Regions from separate parts of the Shewanella sp. DAU305 genome, predicted to be linked through region 1. Evidence: predicted binding sites of a transcription regulator. Region 1 holds the regulator's gene; each other region holds the start of a gene.
The links. The regulator LexA, encoded in region 1, represses DNA repair genes until DNA is damaged. The targets are predictions, from matches to a motif close to TACTGTATNNNNATACAGTA.
Positions count from the first base shown of each region.

Region 2: the regulator LexA is predicted to act here: its motif matches at 2,465-2,484, upstream of recG (ATP-dependent DNA helicase RecG).
Region 3: the regulator LexA is predicted to act here: its motif matches at 3,012-3,031, upstream of OX890_RS09755 (DNA topoisomerase III).
Region 4: the regulator LexA is predicted to act here: its motif matches at 3,378-3,397, upstream of recN (DNA repair protein RecN).

Region 1 is NZ_CP113808.1:259,646-265,124, reverse strand. Features, by position in the region: gene ctaD (cytochrome c oxidase subunit I) at 1-440, opposite strand, end outside; gene coxB (cytochrome c oxidase subunit II) at 450-2,006, opposite strand; gene OX890_RS01085 (cell division inhibitor SulA) at 2,409-2,921, opposite strand; gene lexA (transcriptional repressor LexA) at 2,918-3,538, opposite strand; gene plsB (glycerol-3-phosphate 1-O-acyltransferase PlsB) at 3,699-5,479, shown strand, end outside.
Region 2 is NZ_CP113808.1:886,539-892,017, forward strand. Features, by position in the region: gene OX890_RS03940 (DUF3014 domain-containing protein) at 1-174, opposite strand, end outside; gene recG (ATP-dependent DNA helicase RecG) at 373-2,448, opposite strand; gene OX890_RS03950 (Fic family protein) at 2,976-4,145, opposite strand; gene OX890_RS03955 (response regulator transcription factor) at 4,651-5,247, opposite strand; gene OX890_RS03960 (sensor histidine kinase) at 5,247-5,479, opposite strand, start outside.
Region 3 is NZ_CP113808.1:2,276,715-2,282,193, forward strand. Features, by position in the region: gene OX890_RS09735 (SPOR domain-containing protein) at 1-197, shown strand, start outside; gene OX890_RS09740 (CvpA family protein) at 313-801, shown strand; gene purF (amidophosphoribosyltransferase) at 859-2,373, shown strand; gene OX890_RS09750 (hypothetical protein) at 2,596-2,877, opposite strand; gene OX890_RS09755 (DNA topoisomerase III) at 3,044-5,161, shown strand.
Region 4 is NZ_CP113808.1:4,085,035-4,090,513, forward strand. Features, by position in the region: gene barA (two-component sensor histidine kinase BarA) at 1-150, shown strand, start outside; gene OX890_RS17325 (YjaG family protein) at 125-724, shown strand; gene OX890_RS17330 (DUF3319 domain-containing protein) at 868-1,101, shown strand; gene lldR (LysR family transcriptional regulator LldR) at 1,138-2,037, opposite strand; gene OX890_RS17340 (AEC family transporter) at 2,337-3,299, shown strand; gene recN (DNA repair protein RecN) at 3,428-5,086, shown strand; gene OX890_RS17350 (phosphatidylglycerophosphatase A family protein) at 5,229-5,479, opposite strand, start outside.

The DNA of each region.
Region 1 (5,479 bases):
GTCCAACCAAAGTTAGGTCCGCCGCCTTCCATAAATAGCGAGCTGAGTAGAATGGTAAAGGCGAAGGGTAAGATCCAAAAACTCCAGTTATTCATCCGTGGCAGCGCCATATCTGGCGCACCAATCATCATAGGGATCAGCCAGTTTGCTAGCCCAGTAAAGGCGGGCATTACCGCGCCGAATACCATGATCAGCCCATGGACTGTGGTCATTTGGTTAAAGAAGTTGGGCTCGACCAATTGTAATCCGGGCTGAAAGAGTTCAGCGCGGATCACCATGGCCATAGCGCCACCGGTTAAAAACATAATGAAGCTGAACCATAAATACAGAGTACCAATGTCTTTATGGTTGGTGGTTAGCACCCAGCGCATGATGCCCTTTGGCGCACCATGATGATGGTCATCATGGGCTGCGGTTTGATCTTGAGTCGTTGTGCTCATCATAATCCCCTACTGTCCATGGCTTGCGATATCAGCAGGTTGCACTGTATCGCCGGTATTGTTGCCCCAAGCATTGCGCTCATAGGTAATGACTGCTGCGAGTTGCTGTGGGCTGAGTTGTTTGCCAAATGCTTGCATAGCCGTGCCAGTTTTGCCGTGCATCACAATATCGAGATGATTGGCGACAGGCCCTGTGGCGATAGCACTGCCAGCGAGGGCGGGGAAGGCGGGTGGTATGCCAGCTCCCGTCAACTGATGGCAGGCCGCGCAAGTGGTGGTGTAGACAGTTTCACCTTCGGCCATCAGTGCCTCATGGGTGAGAGTGGGGAGACTCGCCGGATCGACTATGGTTGCGGAGTCGACAACTGCTGCGGGCTCAGTTGTAGGTGCGGGAGTTGGGGCCGTGTTGGCTGGTGTGGTAGCAGGTGCCTGTGTGCCAGCACTGCCGTTTATGTGCTTGTTGACGTCTTTGGCCTGCACAGCATCGCCAGTATTATTGCCCCAAGCATTACGCTCATAGGTAATCACAGCGGCAATTTCTTGTGCGCTCAATTGCTTGCCAAATGCTTGCATAGCCGTACCCGTTTTACCGTTGAGCACGATTTCAAGGTGGCCGCTGAGCGGTCCCGTTGCTATCGGGCTGCCTTTGAGGTGTGGGAATACGCCTTGTAACCCCTCGCCATTGGGCTGGTGGCAGGCTGCGCAGTGCCCGAGGTAAACTTGCTCACCTTGGGTCATCAGATCATCTTTGCTAAGAGTCTGTGATAAAGCGGCTTGAGCGGCTTCTGCCGCCGCACCTGCGGCTTGTTTTTGCTCCGCTACCCAAGCTTCAAACTCGGCTTCGGGTATGGCTTGCACTACGATCGGCATAAAACCATGGTCTTTACCGCAAAGTTCGGCGCATTGACCACGGTAAATACCGGGTTTGTCTATGCGAGTCCAAGCCTCATTGATAAATCCTGGGTTGGCATCTTTCTTCACGGCAAAAGCAGGTACCCACCATGAATGTATGACATCTTCAGAGGTCATCAAAAAGCGGATTTTGCGATTTATCGGCAGAACGAGCGGCTTATCGACTTCCAATAGGTAGTTTTCGCCTTTGGTTTCGGTACCGTCGATTTGTGCTCTGGGGGTTGCGAGTATGCTATAAAAATCAATGTCTTGATTGAAATAGCTGTAATGCCATTTCCATTGGGAACCCGTGACTTTAACGGTCAGATCGGCGTCGCTGGGATCTTCCATCGCAATTAAGGTTTTTGTCGCTGGAATCGCCATTAAGATCAAAATGATAAATGGCAGAATCGTCCAAGCGATTTCAACTTTAGTGCTTTCGTGAAAGTGGGACGCGACAGCGCCTTTGGATTTTCTGTGGTTGATCATGGCGTAAATCATCACGCCAAAGACCACAAGGCCGATGGCGCAGCAGATATACAAGATGGTCATGTGCAAGTGATAAACCTTGCTACTGATCTCGGTTACGCCAGGGGTCATGTTGAACCGCATGTCCGCGGCGGCCAACGGTGGTGCGAATAACACCACGAGTAAACAATACAACAATTGCTTCACAAGACTTCTCCTCTGCCAATTGCGAATAGCAACTACAAAGAAGAGCAACACAGTAAGTCTCAACTCTATGCAAACTCTTCAGTTCCCAAAAAAGCTTTTTTGACTTCAACGTGCGTTGGCGGCTGTTACTTTTAATTAAGTATTATTACTGCTGGTATTAGCCACGCTGGCACATACGACTGAAATAAATCTGTTCTCTATTTTTAGTGGCATTTTGAACTCGATAACGGCTCGATTTATTTGCCACGGGCGGCGATATATCATCGCCGACTAAACCAACCATACTTGCTGTTTAAATATTGATCAAGATCACTTATTTATCTAATTGTCTGAAAAATTGCTAAAAAAAAGCCTCACATTCATAGGCGAGGCGGCTTTCAAGGTAAAAAATTAAATGAATATTTAATGTACAGCGCTAAAAAAAGATTGTTGGCCGAAGAGGCTACCTTGCTCAATGCGTACGTCGCCATGTAAGTGACTGTTTACGTCTTCTAGCACTATGCCCATGGCGCGGGCACTTTTAGCGACAATTTGCAGGCGACGATTATCGCGTGCATCTAATGATTGGGTCCAAGTAATAACCGCACTGGACGTACCACTTGTTAAGGCTTTTTCCATCGCCCACAGAGTTTCCACCTCATCTTTCGCGTGCACCAGCAAGACTCTATCCATACGCACGCCAGCGTTGGCGAGCATTTGTTTGTAGCCAATACTCGGTGGGTTGATGAGCACTAACCAACGGCCCTGTTGGCTTAACTGGGCGAGTTGCGCGCTCAGATGAATTAATTCTTGGCGACCTTGAGTCTTCGTTGGCATGCAGGCGATAGGTGCATGGTGCCAGTCATAGTCGGCATCACGTACTTCATCGAGCCACAAGCCCGGATGGCGGGGTGCATTGCCAAGTAGTTTGTTCATAGCCAATCTCCATTACGGATCACACCGACGGCGAGTCCTTCAATTGTTAAACTTTGATAGCCTAAATCCACTTTAATCGGGGAATAGTCTTCATTTTCGGCGTGTAGATAGACCACATTACCTTTTTTTTCGAAACGTTTAACAGTGACATCGTCGTCGACTCTAGCGACAACCACTTGACCATTTCTAGCTTGTTGTACTTTATGAACTGCCAGCAAATCTCCTTCGAGAATGCCAATATTCTTCATGCTGTCGCCTTTAACCCGCAGTAAAAAATCGGCGGCGGGATGGAACATGCTTGGGTCGACTTGGTAGTACTGTTCAACATGTTCTTGGGCGAGAATAGGTTCGCCAGCAGCTACTTGACCGATAAGCGGTAAACCTGTTTCAGTTACTTCTTCGACTTCCGCAGTCAGACGAATGCCCCGCGATGTGCCTGGCATGATCTCAATGCAGCCCTTTTTCGCCAACGCTTTAAGATGCTCTTCAGCCGCATTGGCGCTCTTAAAACCTAAACGGGTCGCGATTTCTGCCCGAGTGGGTGGCATGCCAGTATCGGCAATATTTCGTTTAATTAGCTCTAAAATTTCAGCTTGGCGTGGCGTCAAAGGTCTCATGGTGTTTCCTGTTTTTCTATACAGTTACTGTTAGTATATACAGTATTATTTGCAGCGCAAGTATTAACCACTTTTTAGCTATGTTGGAGAGAATTAGCGAATATTACCCATAGTCTGGTATTCTACCGGGCTAGTAAACGTACTTAATTGCATAAGAATAATGCCTAAACACGACTCTCTTTGGTTGAAATCATTACGCTGGATCCAAAAACACTTAGTGCACACTATTGTTGTGCCTCAGGATCCCTTTGCCGATCTGAATCTGGATGCCTCCAGACCCCTTGCTTATGTGATGAAAACGGAATCGCTGAGTGACATCGCTGCCCTGAGCGAAATTACGGCTAAGTTAGGACTGCCGAGCCCCTATGAGCCTTTAGTGGCAAATGGTGTTATTGCGCCTCGGGTTGTCTGCCTTCAAGGGCGTAAGCCGCTGTTTGGCGAGCGTGCCGGTAACGAGCCTTTCCTCGAATGCTTTATGCGTTTGTTGGCCGTGCATAAGGAACGCCCTGAATTAGACATTCAACTGGTGCCCGTGAGCCTGTATTGGGGCCGCACGCCAGGGAAAGAAGACGACACTATGAAGGCGGCTGTGTTTGAGCGGGAAAACCCGACTTGGCTGCGCAAATGCTTGATGATTCTATTCTTAGGTCGACATAACTTCGTGCAGTTTTCAAATGCGGTATCTCTGCGATACATGGCCGACGAACACGGCACTGACATGGGGATCGCCCATAAGTTAGCGCGGGTCGCGCGGGTGCATTTCCGTCGTCAACGTAAGGTGATGACAGGACCTGTGTTGCCAAATCGCCAAGCACTGTTTCATTCGCTGCTCAAATCCGAGTCGTTGCGTAAAGCGATTCAAGAAGAAGCGGCCAACAAAAAGATTTCTGAGACCCAAGCGCGCGAGACGGCTATTGAGTACCTTGATGAAATCGCAGCAGATTACTCAGATAGTTTAGTGCGTATTGCCGAGCGTTTCCTAACTTGGTTGTGGAACAAGCTTTACAGCGGGATCAACATCAAAGGCGCCGAGCAAGTTCGCCAGTTGCACCATGATGGCCACGAGATTGTCTATGTGCCTTGCCATCGCAGCCACATGGATTACCTGCTGTTATCGTATATTTTGTATTATCAAGGCATGGTTCCGCCGCACATTGCTGCTGGTATTAACCTCAATTTCTGGCCCGCTGGACCTATGTTCCGTCGCGGTGGTGCCTTCTTTATCCGCCGTAGTTTTAATGGCAATAAACTGTACACCGCAGTATTCCGTGAATATTTAGACCAACTGTTTGCTAAAGGTTATTCGGTGGAATACTTCTCCGAAGGCGGCCGCTCACGTACCGGTCGTCTATTGGCGCCAAAAACCGGCATGATTGCTATGACGATGAACAGTGTGCTGCGCGGTATCGAGCGTCCGGTAACATTGGTGCCTGTGTATTTAGGCTATGACCATGTGATGGAAGTGGCGACGTACCATAAAGAGTTAAGTGGTAAGAAAAAGAAAAAAGAATCTGTGTGGCAGGTGTTTGGTGCGATTCGCAAACTTGGTAATTTCGGCCAAGGTTATGTGAACTTTGGCGAGCCTATAACCCTGCAAAACTTCTTAAATGAGCGCGCGCCAAACTGGCGTACTGAGTTGGCCGATGATCCTGAGCAAAAACCAAGCTGGTTAACGCCAGCGGTAAACGTGCTGGCGAATCGAGTGATGACAAATATTAACGATGCTGCAGCGGCGAGTTCGGTGACCTTGACGAGTTTAGTGTTGCTGGCGACAGATCAAAATGCCTTAGAACGCAGTCTGTTGGAGCGTCAGCTTGATCTGTATCTGACCCTACTCAAAAAAGTGCCTTACACTACTTATACTTCGGTTGCCGAAGGTGATGGTAAGCATTTAGTGCAGCAAGGTTTAGAGCTGAACAAGTTTGTTGTTTGTGCCGATCC
Region 2 (5,479 bases), 630 kb from region 1:
AGGCAATACAATTGGCGCGTTAGGGATGAGTTTAGGTGAATCTGAGTCACCGCTGTAGTAATAATATCCTCCGGCAGAAAGTAGCACGACGAGCACTATCGCAAAAAGCGCAAAGCGATTACTGCTAGAAGAAGTCTCTTGAGGTGTTATTCTATCATCTTGATTAACTTGCATTTTACATCCTTCGCTTGAGTGTCAAGGTAACTTGGTGAATACATGCAGCTAACATTAAAGTGCAAGAGCGGACTATTGGAATGCCGCTGGTTCATTTTGCAAGTTTCCATGCGCTTGTCTATAGCGCTTAGCTGAACATAAACAATTTATTTTGAGTATCGAGGCAGATGTCACTCCTCGGCCTTTCCCCTTTACTGCCTAAGCCTGCACATAGTGCTGCTTGTGCCCGAGCCAACGTAAGATTATCGCATCGACTTTTTCGGGGGCCTGCGCCATCACATGATTTGCCAGTTTTTGAATGTGCGGGATCAAAGCTTGATCGCGCACCAGATCGGCAATTTTCAGCTCGGCCAGTCCCGTTTGCTTAGTGCCAAGCACTTCACCTGGACCACGAATTTCTAAGTCTTTCTGCGCTATGATAAAACCGTCATTACTTTGTCTGAGTACACTCAGTCTTTGGGTGGCGGTATGGCTCAATGGCGCCTTATAGAGTAACACACAATGGCTCGCGATAGCGCCTCGTCCGACTCGTCCGCGCAGTTGGTGTAGTTGCGCTAAGCCTAAACGTTCAGGGTTTTCGATGATCATCAGGCTGGAATTGGGTACATCGACGCCCACTTCAATGACTGTCGTCGCCACCAGTAGATGAATCATCCCCGCCTTAAAATCGGCCATAATTTGCTGTTTCTCTGCGCTCTTTAGCCTGCCGTGTACGAGGCCGATATTGAGCTCGGGCAGGGCGAGGCGCAGTTCTTCGGCCGTGTCTTCGGCGGCTTGGCATTCGAGCACTTCGGATTCTTCAATCAGAGTGCACACCCAGTAGGCCTGACGTTTATCTGTGATGACGGCGTTACGTACCCGTTCGAGCACTTCGTTGCGGCGTGAATCGGCAATCGCCACTGTGGTCACAGGTGTCCGTCCCGGCGGCAGTTCATCGATAATAGAAGTGTCGAGATCTGCATAGGCCGTCATCGCTAGCGTGCGCGGGATCGGCGTTGCCGTCATGATCAATTGATGCGGGTGGAACCCTTGGCTCACGCCCTTTTCCCGTAGGCCTAAGCGTTGGTGTACGCCGAATCTGTGCTGCTCATCTATGATAATTAACGCAAGTTTGTTAAAGACCACATGCTGCTGGAAGATAGCATGGGTACCAATCACCATCTGGGCGGCGCCGGATTCTATGTCCGCAAGGGATTGAGCTCTGACCTTGCCTTTGAGTTTACCCGCTAGCCAACCGACCTTAAGTCCGAGTGGCTCAAACCAAGCGGCAAAGTTAGTTGCATGTTGCTCGGCCAATAGCTCTGTTGGCGCCATCATGGCAACTTGATAACCGTTTTCAATCGCTTGCAGCGCAGCCATCGCCGCGACTAAGGTTTTACCTGAACCTACATCCCCTTGCACTAAGCGCATCATAGGGTGCGGCTTTTCTAAATCTTTGCCTATATCGGCCACCACTCTTTGCTGGGCGCCTGTGGGCTTAAAAGGCAAAGCGGCGAGGAATGGATTGAGCAACTGCCCCGTGGCCTGCATGGTAACCGCAGCGTCTAAATTACTGCGCTGCCTTAGGCGTAACATGCTGAGATTATGGGCGAGTAATTCTTCCTGCACGAGTCGCTGCTGGGCTGGGTGTTGGCCTAACTCTAAATCGAACTGTGAGATCCCCGCAGGAGGTCGATGCAGCGTTTGCAACGCTTGTTTAAGGCTGATGTTGTTTGGTTGTAATTGCGCTGGCAGCAGCTCAGTTAAGCCGCCATCTTCCAGCAATACCAAAGCTTGCTCGGTCAGCTTGAGCCAACTCGCCTGTTTTAAGCCCTCAGTTGTGGGATAAATCGGCGTTAGGGTATCGCTCAGGTGAACATCTTCACCGGGATACACGACTTTATATTCTGGATGCACTATCTCAGCTTGATGGCCGCCACGGCGCACTTCACCGTAGGCGCGGATCATCAAACCGTTTTGCATGGCATTACGCTGGGCGACGGAAAAGTTAAAGAAGCGCAGGCTCAAGCTGCCTGTATCGTCGCGCACATTGCAGACCAGCATACGCTTGCGGCCTTGGATTATTTGCGTCGATTGGATTTCAGCTTCTATGGTGCCATAACTGCCGGGCATAAGGGCGGCAATCGGATAGATTTGGGTTCTGTCTTCGTAGCGCAGGGGTAAGTGAAACAGCAGATCTTGTACTGTTGTGATGCCGAGCTTTGCGAGTTTCTCCGCGACCTTTTTGGCGACGCCTTTGAGGTCGGTGATCGGAACAAGATCCAATTGCTGCAAGTCGTTAGCACTCAATCACTGTGAATTTATACATATATTAACAGAGAATAAGCGTAAGGCAATCTTGAAGGAATTTGAGTTTAGCTAGCTTACTTGAAGCCGCCGAATTGCTTGCCGCGTTTAATCAGTCACTGAAATCAAAGTTTGACATAGCCTGCTAGCAGCTTTCAATTATGTAGCTAGGTGACATAACCATACTCAGACATAAAATCTACTGGATAGTTTGACAAATTTAGTCTGATAAATTGGATCGCATCATAAATAAGCGAAAATAGTTATTTGTGCTTTATCACGGCGATGATATGCACTCGTCAACTCACTATGAATACAAGTTATTTAGGCTTTCGTAGGATCCACTTTTTTCGATAACTAAACATCATCCAAAGCGTGCGCAGCCAGCATTTATTCTGTCTAGTTTAAGGGGGTAACGCTTAGCTTTTTCTGGCAAAAAAGTCCCAAAGAAATGGGGCCTGCATAAAATGTTATGCCGGCCACGAAATAGATACTTAGCAATATCAAGGAGCTGCTTAAGTTCGCTCTAGCTGCTCAGGGATAAACCCCTGCTCCCGCAACGACTGGATAACGCCACGTAACAGATAATTACTGGTGAAACAAATTACATATTGCCTTGCACCATCTTGAACGGGTTGCAGCATCTTTCGCTCTAGAAGTTTATTAATTTGATAGGTTCTCTGGGCTGATTTAGTGAGTTCAGGTATCGCTGTAGTCAAGTCTCCTGCTTTGATCAATCCTTGTTGATCACAAGCAAGGCGTAAGATCTTAAACTCCATATCCGTCAAGAGTTGACGCTGCTTTGAAAACAACAATGCTGGCAATAACACATGCTCTCGCAAGTAAGCATAATTGGTCAGCTGATCCACTTTTTTAAGTTCGGTTAGTACCCCATCTAAAACGTAAATACACCAAGCCTCGCGCCCCTCAGTCGTGCCATTATCGGCCTTAGCCAACATCATGTAGTAACGGTCGCGATCATTACAGAAAACAGCTGTTGGATTCAGCACTCGTCCACCTTCTTTGACGTTAAACCCATACTTGATAAGCAAGGCATACGTCAACAGGCGTACTGTACGACCATTTCCATTCGTAAATGGGTGGATCCACCCAAACCTATGGTGAGCCAAGGCAACTTTCATCAAGTCATACTTTTGCGGATCAGCTTGATTGATAAACTGAATAAGCTCACTCATGTAACTGGGGACTTGAATATGTTCTGGTGGTCGGTGAGCTGATTGAGCGATGCGAACACCTTCTTGGCGATAAGCTCCCGGTGTACGATCACCTTCACGCTCAAGTGACGATACTGCTAGCGTGTGTAATTCACGTATAAAAGGCTCAGTGAGGAGAGAGCCTGGCTCAATCACCTCATCGATATACGTCATAGCTTTTTCAATATTAGAGATTTCTTTCAGGTGGTCCGTGTCTTGAACCGCACCATCCACCGTACTTTCAACGTAATCCGCAAGTGTAGTGTGATTACCTTCAATACGAGCTGAACCCAAGCTCTCAAGCAAGTGAAATATACCTTTTAATTGAAAAAAAAGAGGTGCTGGGGTATCACCTACTAGTTGCAATCTTCGAAGATGTTCGAGCTCATTAAGCACATCTACCAGCGAGGAATCAAAGGAAGGATTCAGTAACCCAAGATCATGGTGAATAAATTGAGGTGCCATTGACATATAATTCAAATCCTATAACGACAACAAGTCAAAATAAGTAAAATAAGTTCATTAAATATAAACGCTTATTGATTTATTGTAATACATGTTTTGTAAGGTGAAGTTTGTAAACATATCAAATAATACTCAGATGGCATATCAAAAAATGGGGTAAATTATGACACTTTCGCCCTGTAACAGCTCTAAGTGGTCTAACCATAGCTCTAAGGATTGAAGTTTATCTGGTAATCGCTGACTTCGATTATAAATGCCTGCGACACCTTGTATTGTGTTCCCCAATATAGTAAGAACACATAAATATAATTAAGGGTGCTTTGGTTAATGTGAGTTAATCGTACTGTCACTCTATTTTAAAATTGGTTAAGCCATGATCTTATTTTTATATAAACATTTGATTATTAATTGATAGCGGGAAATTAAAAAATCCATATTTATGTCATTCTATGGGTTCAGCGACAGCTCCCAATCAGTTAGTCTGCTCTACGTGATTGGGCTGTGCTCACTATTATAGCCAGCCCTTTTGTTTGGCGATGCGTGCTGCATCGATTCGGTTGCTGGCATTGAGTTTAGCTATGGCTTCGGAGAGGTAGTTACGCACTGTGCCTTCGGCAATAAAGAGGGTTTCGGCGATGTCGGCGGTGGATTTGCCTTCACTGGCGAGGCGTAGGGCACGGCGCTCTTTATCGTTGAGTGGGTCGACGTCACCAATTGCCATCATGGCAAGTTCAGGATCGATCACTCGTTTTCCCGCCATAACTTGTTGAATCGCGTTGACTAAGGTTTCTGAAGGCGCATCTTTTAGCAGAAAACCGCCGACACCGGCTTCGATCGCGCGTTTGATATAGCCCGCGCGGCCGAAGGTGGTGATGACCACTACCTTAGTTTGACTATGTTGATCCTTTAACCAAGCTGCCAGCTCAAGGCCTGTGCGGCCGGGCATTTCGATGTCGGTTAGCAAGAGATCAAAGCTTTGCTGTTTGAGTAGGCTTAGGGCTTCATCGCCGTCACTCGCTTGGGTGATATTAAATCCTCCCGCAAGCGTGAGGAGTGCGGCGAGCGCGCCTCGCACCATGGCTTGGTCTTCCGCCAATAAAATCTTCATTAATCTGTTGCTCCCTGCAAAGGTAAACTGACGGTAAATGCATATCCCTGTTCGAGATTATAGCTCAAGCTGCCGCCTAAGCTGTCGAGACGTTCGCGTATGCCCGTGAGGCCATTGCCTTCGGCGATAGGTTTACTTGGACCGTTATCTTTGACCTCAACGACTAGCCTATCTGGTTGCTGAATAAAGTCGATAATACATTGGCTTGCGCCGCTATGGCGTAAAATATTAT
Region 3 (5,479 bases), 2.0 Mb from region 1:
AAGCCTTGGTTGCACAGCTGCGTAAGAGTGGTTTTAAAGCGTACACTATTCCTGAAAACCCTAAAGATGGCGTATTAACTAAAGTGTTTGTCGGACCTGATGTGTCTGAGGCAAAGCTGAAGAAAGTACAGGTTGAGGTGGAAAACCTTACACGTCTCAAGGGCTGGATTGTTCCTTTTAATCCCTTAGAATCTTAATGGTGATACAAAACACGAGACTGAAAATGATTTATTTACCTCACTAGGGGTGAGAATCGTTTCAGTCTCTGGTAGAATCGCGCCGTCTTAAAGCCCATGTCGGAAAGCCATCTCAATGGTTTGGATTGATTACGCTATCATATTCGTCATCGGATTATCGACTCTCATCAGTCTAATCCGCGGATTTGCCAAAGAAGCCATGTCCTTAGTGGTATGGTTTGCGGCTTTCTTTGTTGCCAGCCAATTTTACCAAGATCTTGCCGTTCACTTAACACAAATGAACGATGAGATGCTGCGTAATGGCGTTTCTATTGCCATCCTCTTTATTACCACTTTGGTACTCGGTGCCTTAGTTAACTATATTCTCGGACAACTTGTTGTCAAAACCGGATTATCTGGCACTGACAGGCTTTTGGGCTTGTGCTTCGGTGCTATTCGAGGCGCGCTTATTGTTAGCGCCTTGTTGTTTTTCATGGATGCTTTTACAGGCTCTCCCAACTCCCAATGGTGGAAAGATTCTGTGCTAGTGCCCGAATTTGGCGTTGTTATTCAATGGTTTTTTGACTATTTGGAAAATACCTCCAGCTTTGTACCCAAACTATAAGAAAGAAAATAAAATAATCCTAAGTGATAGAACATCTTACAATGAGGAAGCTTACCCATGTGTGGTATCGTCGGAATAGTTGGCCAATCATCGGTTAATCAGACCATTTATGATGCACTGACAGTGTTGCAGCACAGAGGTCAGGATGCGGCAGGTATTGTGACCATTGATCGTGGTGCTTTCAGACTGCGTAAAGCCAATGGTCTGGTCAAAGACGTTTTTGAAGTCAAACACATGCAACGCCTACAAGGTAATGCAGGTATTGGCCATGTGCGCTATCCAACTGCGGGCAGTTCAAGCGCATCTGAAGCGCAGCCTTTCTATGTTAACTCGCCATTTGGGATCTCTTTAGCCCACAACGGCAACTTAACCAATACAGTCGAATTAGCCGAAGGGCTGATCAAAAAACGTCGCCATGTGAACACCACTTCGGATTCTGAAGTGTTGCTGAACCTGTTGGCCGACGAACTGCAAAAAACTACTAGTTTGACCCTGACGTCGGAAGAAGTGTTCGATGCGGTCGCTAACGTACACCAACAAGCTCGTGGTGCCTACGCGGTTGTTGCCATGATCATTGGTCAAGGCCTAGTCGCGTTCCGTGACCCATTTGGTATTCGTCCTCTGGTGTTAGGCAAGCACGAAACGCCAACGGGTACTGAATATATGGTCGCTTCTGAAAGCGTGGCACTCGATGCCGTCGGTTTTGAAGTGATGCGTGATGTGGCGCCAGGTGAAGCGATTTATGTGTCAATTGATGGTCAGCTGTATACTCGTCAATGCGCTGCAGAACCTAGCTATGCCCCTTGTATCTTCGAATTCGTTTATTTTGCCCGTCCAGATTCGACTATCGACAAAGTGTCTGTTTATGCTAGTCGCGTCAACATGGGCGCTAAGCTTGGCGAGAAGATTAAGAAAGAATGGTACGATCACGATATCGACGTAGTGATCCCTATTCCTGAAACTTCTTGTGATATCGCGCTGGAAATTGCCCGTTGTATGGACTTACCGTACCGCCAAGGTTTTGTGAAAAACCGTTATATTGGCCGTACCTTCATCATGCCTGGTCAACAGGAGCGCAAGAAGTCAGTGCGTCGCAAGTTGAATGCGATTAACACTGAATTCAAAGGCAAAAATGTCCTGTTGGTGGATGACTCTATCGTTCGCGGTACGACCTCTGAGCAAATCATCGAAATGGCCCGTGAAGCAGGTGCTAAGAAAGTGTACTTTGCCTCTGCCGCACCGGAAATTCGTTTCCCGAACGTGTACGGTATTGATATGCCAACGTCGAATGAGCTTATTGCACACGGTCGTGATGCCGATGAAATCGCCAAGTTAATTGGTGCTGATGGCATTATTTTCCAAGACTTGCCAGATTTAATTGAAGCGGTAAGAATGGAGAATCCTGCGATTAAACGTTTCGAAACGTCCGTATTTGATGGTCATTACATCACTAGCGATGTGGATCAAGCGTATTTAGATCACTTGACGCAACTGCGTAATGACGATGCTAAAGCGGACCGTAACAAAGATATCGGTACTAATTTAGAGCTGCATAACGTCTGTCATCCATAAGGTGAAACGTTAGGCGGATAAAAAGCCAGTGATAACGTCACTGGCTTTTTTATGGTTTTTTTATGGATCTTTTATAAATTGTTAACCGTCATTAGGGAAAGGTATCGCGATTGGGCGAGGGAACACGCCAGTGGATATTTGTTCACGACATCTGCGTACTCAATCCATTGTTGGAGATGCGAGGCTACTGATCTTTTCAGCCATAGGTTAGTTGGCTTATCCTCAGATCCACAGTAGCATCCACACCCCGAATAAACTGCTTAAGCTATAGCGGGTGACTTGATGTTTAAGCACAAGCGATACACTCACCGCAATCGGCATCATTAACAGGAATCCCCAAGCTAAAGGCATGGCGATGATTTTCATTTGTCCCAGCCAAGTGCTGGTGAGCATACTTATCGCGAGTAACATCAGGCTATGAAATAACAGTAACTGATTGAATCTTAATATCAATGCTGGACTGATTGTCATCGTCTGCCGCGCATTTATTGCAAATTGTCTCATAGCCACTCCTTTAAAATTCAGTGTATCTTAGTAGTTGTTGAGAACTATTCGCAATTGAATTTACACTTGAGCTTTGGTATTTAAGCTCGGTTTGTCACAGAAATTTGCACTCAACGGGCGTTTGGGCTAAATTATACTGTAATTATATCCAGTGCTTGGTGTTTGTATGATCCTCTATATCGCAGAAAAACCTAGCCTAGGGCGGGCCATTGCCGATGTATTGCCTAAACCCCATAAAAAAGGCGATGGATTTATCGAAGCCGCCAATGGCGATTGTGTGTCCTGGTGTGTCGGTCACTTGCTCGAACAAGCAGAACCTGATGCCTATAATCCCGAATTTAAGTCGTGGAAATTCGAGCACTTGCCAATAGTGCCGGACAAGTGGCAACTAAAACCTAAGGCCGCAACTCGCAGCCAACTCACAGTGCTAAAACGATTAGTCAAACAAGCCAATACGCTGGTTAATGCAGGCGATCCCGACCGTGAAGGGCAATTACTCGTGGATGAAGTGATTGCCTATCTTGGCGTGAGGGGTGACAAGTTACATCAAACTCAGCGTTTACTGATCAGCGACTTAAACCCACAAGCCGTAAAACGGGCGCTAAGGCAGCTGCGCAGTAATCGCGAGTTTATTCCTTTGTCCACATCGGCTTTAGCCCGTAGCCGCGCCGATTGGCTCTACGGCATGAATATGACCCGCGCTTATACCATCCAAGGTAAAAAGGTTGGTTATCAAGGCGTATTGTCCGTCGGGCGAGTGCAAACGCCTTTGCTCGGGCTAGTGGTGCGCCGTGATGAAGAGATTGCTAATTTTCAATCTAAACCTTTCTATGAAGTGCTAGCGCATTTGGCGACTGAAAAGCAGGAAACCTTCAGCGCTAAGTGGCAACCCAGCGAAGCTTGTCAGCCGTACATGGACGAAGAAGGGCGAGTACTAGCCAGAGGGTTAGCGCAAAATGTGGTGAGTCGCATCAGTGATAAACCTGCCTTAGTGACTCAATTAGTGGCTAAGGACAAGAAACAGAATCCGCCATTGCCCTACAGCTTATCCGCGTTGCAGATTGATGCGGCAAAACGGTTTGGCATGAGTGCTAAGGATGTGCTCGATACCTGCCAGAGTTTGTATGAACGCCATAAACTCATTACTTATCCCCGCTCCGACAGCCGTTATTTACCCGTCGAGCAACATAGTCTTGCGCCGTCGGTTCTTAAGGCGATTAGCAGCGGTGCCGCTGAGTTAATGCAAGGCGCCGATGCCCCCGATCCACGGCTTAAATCCAAGGCATGGGATGATAAAAAAGTGGATGCCCACCACGCCATTGTTCCAACCGAGAAGACGGCTAACTTATCCAGTTTGAGTCAGCGTGAGAGGCAGTTATATCTTCATGTGGCCCGCCAGTACTTAGCCCAGTTTTATCCGGCCTATTGTTACAGTGAAACCACAGTACAAGTGACAATAGAGGGCGGCTTATTTAATACCAAGGCGCGTCAGGATAAATCTCTTGGCTGGAAGCAGCTCTTTGCCCGCCAAGAGCCAAATGGTAGTAAGGCGAGTGGCAACAAGTCGACGGAAGAAAGCGCGGGTAAGGATGATGAGGAGAATGACGAGTTTATCGGCCAATTACCGCCTCTGAAACTAGGGCAGGCTTTGCATTGTACTCGAGGTGAGTTACTGGAGAAAAATACTCAGCCGCCAAAGGCCTTTACCGATGCCACTTTACTCAGTGCTATGACGGGGATTAGCCGTTACGTAACCGACCCTGAGATCCGTAAAATTCTCAAAGAAACTGATGGCTTAGGTACTGAAGCCACCCGTGCAGGCATTATTGAACTACTGTTTAAACGCGGTTTTTTACAACGCTTAGGTAAATCTATCGTTTCGACGGATGTGGGTAAGGGATTAATTAACAGCTTACCCGCGAGTGCAACAACGCCTGACATGACTGCCCTTTGGGAAGCCAGCTTGAACGGTATTTGTCATAAAGAAACCTCCTATCAAGCCTTTATGCAACCGCTGCTCGGCACTTTATCCACGCTTATTCAAAATGCAGGAGCACAACTGCCCACCGCGCTTAATGGTTTAAAAGGCCAAGGTTATCGCAAAACGGCTGGGAATAAATCCGGTTATCGCAAGTCGCCTTACCGCAAAGCCTCCAGCTCGACAAAACGCACTGGCACGGCAAGTACCGCTAAAACAAGTACAACGACAAGTAGCAGTGCGAAAAAGTCGAGTGCGAGTTCAGGGACTCGGAGTCGAACACGCAAAGTGGCTGCTGAGGTTTGATAGGCACGAGTGTCATTGGTTTTAGGGGAATTTCCGGCCATTAATACCAATCGTATTAAATATCTGTTCATTCAGCGGGAGTTTAACGCGCTTTAGACAAGGCGAAGGCTTGAAGGCATAGTGGTGCTCTGTCGAAAGCTTTGAACGCAGTATAAAGCGCTTTGAAACCCGCCCTTTGGGAGCCACACAGGCATCCCACTCCGGTGTTGCATTGACTTAAAAGGGAATAACCATTTCTGCGTCAATGCGCCTTGGATTGAGATGCCTGTGAGGCTCTGAACTGATTATATATTTAATGTGATTGGTATAACAATGGCA
Region 4 (5,479 bases), 1.2 Mb from region 1:
GCGCTAAAACGTGAAACAGCGGTCGAAGATCTCGAACCCGAAATACTAGAGTTACTTGATGAGTTAACTAAGGTAGAATCTGCGGCAAATCAAGTGATATCACAGCTATCAGCGGAAATAACAGATGACCAAAAAAACGGGCTTCTTTAAACGTCTTAAGGCGTTAACACTGCCACAAAAACAACTCTTCGCCACTGCACTTTGCCAACGCATGTTGCCCAACTATCAACTGTTTTCCGAAGTCTGTGAGTTTGGTGACCCTGCAGTGTTGAGTACTGCGTTAGAACTACTCTGGCAATCCCAGTACGACTCCAAGCTCAAATTCAATGTCGATGTGCATCTGCAACGCCTGGAAGATAACACCCCAGATCCTGCTGATTTTGAAGCCTATGGCGTCTATCCAGCCATGGACGCTGTGGTCGCCATATCGACCTTACTGGGTGCGATTCAAGGCAAGATTGAAGAAGATATCGTCAATATCAGCAAACTGTCATCGAGCACAGTGGCTAACTATATCGAAGCCATCAGCGATGTCGATTTAGTCGATGAAGCATTAGATGATTTTGTTTTTGCCCATGAAGTCATGGAAGAAGAGAAAGAATTACAAAATTCTCTGCTGGAAATTATCGAAGAAAATCCAAAGATCACGGCGGAACTGGTCAAAGGTTTACGCAAAGACATTATCGAAGCGGGCGTATCAAATATCGGCATCAGCGTCGCTTAATTGATGGGGTGCTTGGGGTAACTCAAGCACCTTTATTCCTAAACAATAAGCCTCTAGTCTCGACTGCAATCACTTTCAAGCAAGCCACAAAACGAGTAAGACCAAAGCTAGCAAGTTCCATCAGCCAATATTGAGTTATTCCAATGAAAAAGATTGTTTATCAAGGCTTTGTCTTAACCAATAGCGAAGGACGAACCGACAGTTGGAAACTGACCATCAAAGATCAACAGCGTATCGGTTCTTTATTTGAACTACGGCGTTTAGTGGGATACTTCTTAGAACTCGGCATACTGCCCGCGACACGCTCCAGCCTGCAAGACGCAAAACAAACGCAAAACACCATGAGCAAAAACACGGTAAAACCTAAAAGACGCTAAAAATCAGTTCCCTTATTAAAGAATAACTCGGTTAAATCAACGCATAGAGAATAACTCTGGCGCCTTTGACTGCATAAACTCAATAAAGACTCTTACCTTTAGCGGCTGCTGACTGCGCTGATGATATAAAATCGAAATCCGCCTCTGCTCGCCAATCCATTCTGGCAATAACACTTTAAGTTTCCCTTCCTTAATCTGCTGTTTTACAAACAGTTCAGGACCATACAAGATCCCACCATGCCCTAAGGTCGCCTGAATCGCACCGTGTAAATCCGTGAGGGTCAACTTAGTTGGGCCATTAAAATAGAAAGACTCACCGCTCGGATGCTTTAAATGCCAATTAAACAGCGGCCAGACTTTTATCAGCTGATGGGCTTCGAGATCATCGGGATGCTCAAGTTTAGGTGCCTGAGCCAAATATTCTGGCGTGGCAAACAGGCAATAATCCAGCTCGCCTAAGGTACTCGACACCCACGAAGAATCAGGCTGAGCCCCGCCGACAATCGCCACATCTATGCCCTTGTCGATCAAATCGACTAACTCATTGCTCTGGGAAATGTGCAAACGGATATCGGGATACAGACGGCCAAATTCATTCAATGCTTGAATAAACACGATGGAAATAATCGAAATTGGCGCGGCGATGCGCAGGGTGCCCTCGGGTTTATCGCTGCCCGCACCACTCAGTTCATCAAATTGGGCAACCACACTCTGGTAGCGTTGAAAGAGTGCCAGCCCTTCCTCCGTCAATCGTAACTTGCGGGTGCTGCGCATAAAAAGCTGCTTATCGAGCTTCTCTTCCAACTTAGCTAACTTGCGGCTCACTGTGGCAATGGGCATATCAAGCTCCTTCGCCGCCTGTGAAAAACTGCCCGCATTGACTAAATGCACAAAAAGATAGACAAGTTGTAGTTCAGCGCCTAAATCATCACTCATTGCATGTCCTAATTCTGTTCTAACTGCCCACTTTAGGCACTATATAAAGTCATCAACAATCACAGCGTACGCTAAGTCATTGTGTTTTAAACATCAATTAATCCACTTATACGACCATAGCGCAATAGCCTTAGACTGAAATGATATGTTATTTTGTGGCGAGTTTTACTGCGCTGGCGCTAGTTCTGGTTCTAACGTGACATAAAAAAGGCAAGCGCCCACCTTAAATCATAGCGATAGTAGAAATGACGGTGATGGCTGAGTTTATTCAAATTTAATCGTAAGGATGAGTGAGGGAAATGACCATTTTAACCCCTCTGTTTGCCGTCTTCGGGATCATGTTGCTCGGCACACTAGTGCAAAAACTAAAACTCTTGCCCGTCGATACGGACCAAGTGCTAAACCAATATGTCTACTATATTGCGTTCCCTGCAATCATGCTTATCGCCCTCGCCCAGCAGCCGATTGACGAGATTTTGCAATGGGGATTTATTGCGGGCTACAGTACAGCTATGGCGATTACTTATCTTGTCTGCCTAGGTCTATCGCTGATCGCTAACCCTAAACAGCATGCGGTTGCCGCCATTCGAGCCCTCAATGCCACCTTTGGTAATACGGCATTTATTGGTATTCCACTGCTCATCATCCTCTTTCCGCAGCAGCAAAGCGCCTTAGTCGCCGCTGCGATTGCCAGCTTATTATCCGTGCTGATGTTTGCCGTCGCCTTAGTCTCGATAGAACTGGCCACAAACACCCAAAGACAACACCACGCCTTAGTCATAATGATGATGGCGGTCGGTAAAAACCCTATCGTTATTGGTAGTTTAATTGGCGTCGGCATTTCGGCGCTAGAGATAAAACTACCCTCAGGGCTGGCGCTAATGATCCAGCAAATTGGCAACACCTCAAGCCCGTGCGCGCTGTTTGCCATCGGTATGGTGCTCTCCAAAGCGATGCGCTACCAGAAAGATAGCAGCGTATTTAGCCCCAAGAATTTTATCGAACTGAGCCTTATCAATCTCTTCAAGCTAATTGTCCAACCAGCACTCGTCTACTTTATGCTTAGCCGTTTTGGCGTGAGCGGCGACTACCTGATCATGGGCGTGATCTTGAGCGCACTGCCCACAGCCGCTAGCGTGTACTTGCTTGCCCAGCGCTATAACACTCAAGCTTCAACCAGTGCTCAGGGCATTCTATTTGGCACCTTAGTTACTTTCTTTAGTTTGCCTATCTTAGAAAGCTTAGTAAGAACCTACGCATAATCAGTCAATTAAAAATATTTACTGCCGATAATGCCGATTATTTACCCAAGCCACTTTACTGTATATAAAATCAGTATATACTGTTTATCAATACAGTGGTTTGGTATGTTTTTCGACAGGAATTCACTATGCTTTGCCAACTCAGCATTAATAACTTCGCTATCGTCCGTTTTTTAGAACTGGATTTTCGCCCCGGTATGACCAGCATCACAGGTGAAACCGGTGCAGGTAAATCGATCGCCATCGATGCGTTAGGCCTGTGCCTAGGCAATCGCGCCGATGCCAGCAGTGTTCGCCCCGGAGCCAATAAAACCGAGGTCAGCGCCCGCTTTTCCTTGGATGATATTCCACTGGCAAAACGTTGGTTAGAAGATAACGATCTTGAACTCGATGATGAGTGCATCCTACGTCGAACTATTGGTAGCGATGGCCGTTCACGCGCCTATATCAATGGGAATCCAGTGCCACTGACGCAACTCAAATTACTGGGTCAGTTGCTCATCGGTATTCACGGCCAACATGCGCACCATGCAATGTTGAAGAGTGAACACCAACTCACCCTGCTCGACAGTTATGCCAACCACAGATTACTTATCGATACGGTTGCCGCCAGCTTTCAACGCTGCAAACAAATTGAGGCCGATCTAAAGCAACTCGAAGCCTCCCAGCATGAACGTATTGCCCGTAAGCAATTAGTGCAGTATCAAGTAGAAGAACTCGATGAGTTTGATCTTAAAGTCGATGAGTTCGATGAAATTGAGCAAGAGCACAAACGTCTTGCCAATGGCACTGAGTTGATTGATACCTGTCAGGCGAGTCTAGATATACTCACTGAAGGCGAAGAGAACAATATAGAGTCGCTGCTTAATCGAGTCGTTTCCCTCGCCGAAGATCTGCAAAGTTACGATCCTGCATTGAGCAATATCAACACTATGTTGAATGATGCCTTAATCCAAGTGCAAGAAAGTGCAGGCGAATTACAGCACTATTTGAGTAAGCTTGAACTCGATCCAACCCACTTTGCCTATTTAGAAGAACGGCTATCAAAAGCCATGCAACTGGCGCGTAAACACCATGTCAGCCCAAATAAACTGGCCGAACATCATTTGGCATTAAAGGCAGAGCTGAGCACCTTAGACAGTGACGAAAGCAAGCTCGAAGAAATTCAACTGCAGGTCGCTGCCAGCAGAGCCGCTTACCTTAGCAACGCACAAAAACTCAGCCAAAGCCGCGCTAGATATGCCAAAGAACTCGACAAACTCGTGACTCAGTCAATCCACGAACTGAATATGCCTAAGGGTAAATTTACTATCGAAGTCAATTTCCACCCAGAGCAAATGTCAGCCAACGGCAGTGATAATATCGAATTTATGGTCACCACTAACCCTGGCCAACCTTTACAACCGATTTCGAAAGTCGCATCTGGCGGTGAACTTTCACGGATAGGCTTAGGGATCCAAGTCATTACCGCGAAGAAAGTTGCCACGCCGACATTGATTTTCGATGAGGTGGATGTCGGGATTTCGGGCCCCACCGCCGCAGTGGTTGGCCGCATGTTACGCAGCTTAGGGGAATCGACCCAAGTACTGTGCGTGACTCACTTGCCGCAAGTTGCGGGCAATGGTCATCAACACATGTTCGTCGATAAGTTTAATAAGGCGGGCAGTACTGAGACCACAATGAAGTCGCTCGATCGTGAGCAACGCATTCAAGAGCTGGCAAGGCTGTTAGGTGGCGATACTATCACTAGCAATACCCTAGCGAACGCAAGGGAACTGCTGCAATAGTAGAATCAAGCAGAAAAGGGATAAGGGATGTTCAGCTAATCCCTTCATCCCTTCAATCAAGCTTCAATCAGAAAAATGCGAAATCAAAAGCTAAGGGTTAGTTGTTGGCCATGTTAACTATCATGCCAAGTTAGCTATCATGTTAGCTAACACACCAGACTAGCCCTTGCAGACAGATAAAGGCAAATACACCCGCTAAAACATCATCAATCATAATGCCAAAACCACCTTCGACTTTGGCATCGAGCCAACGGATTGGCCAAGGTTTGATGATGTCAAAAAAGCGAAATAAACCAAAGCCCACTAACAGCCAAATCCAGCCCGCTGGTGCCGCTATCATAGTGATCAACAGTCCAGCCACTTCATCCCACACAATCGCGCCATGGTCGTGTA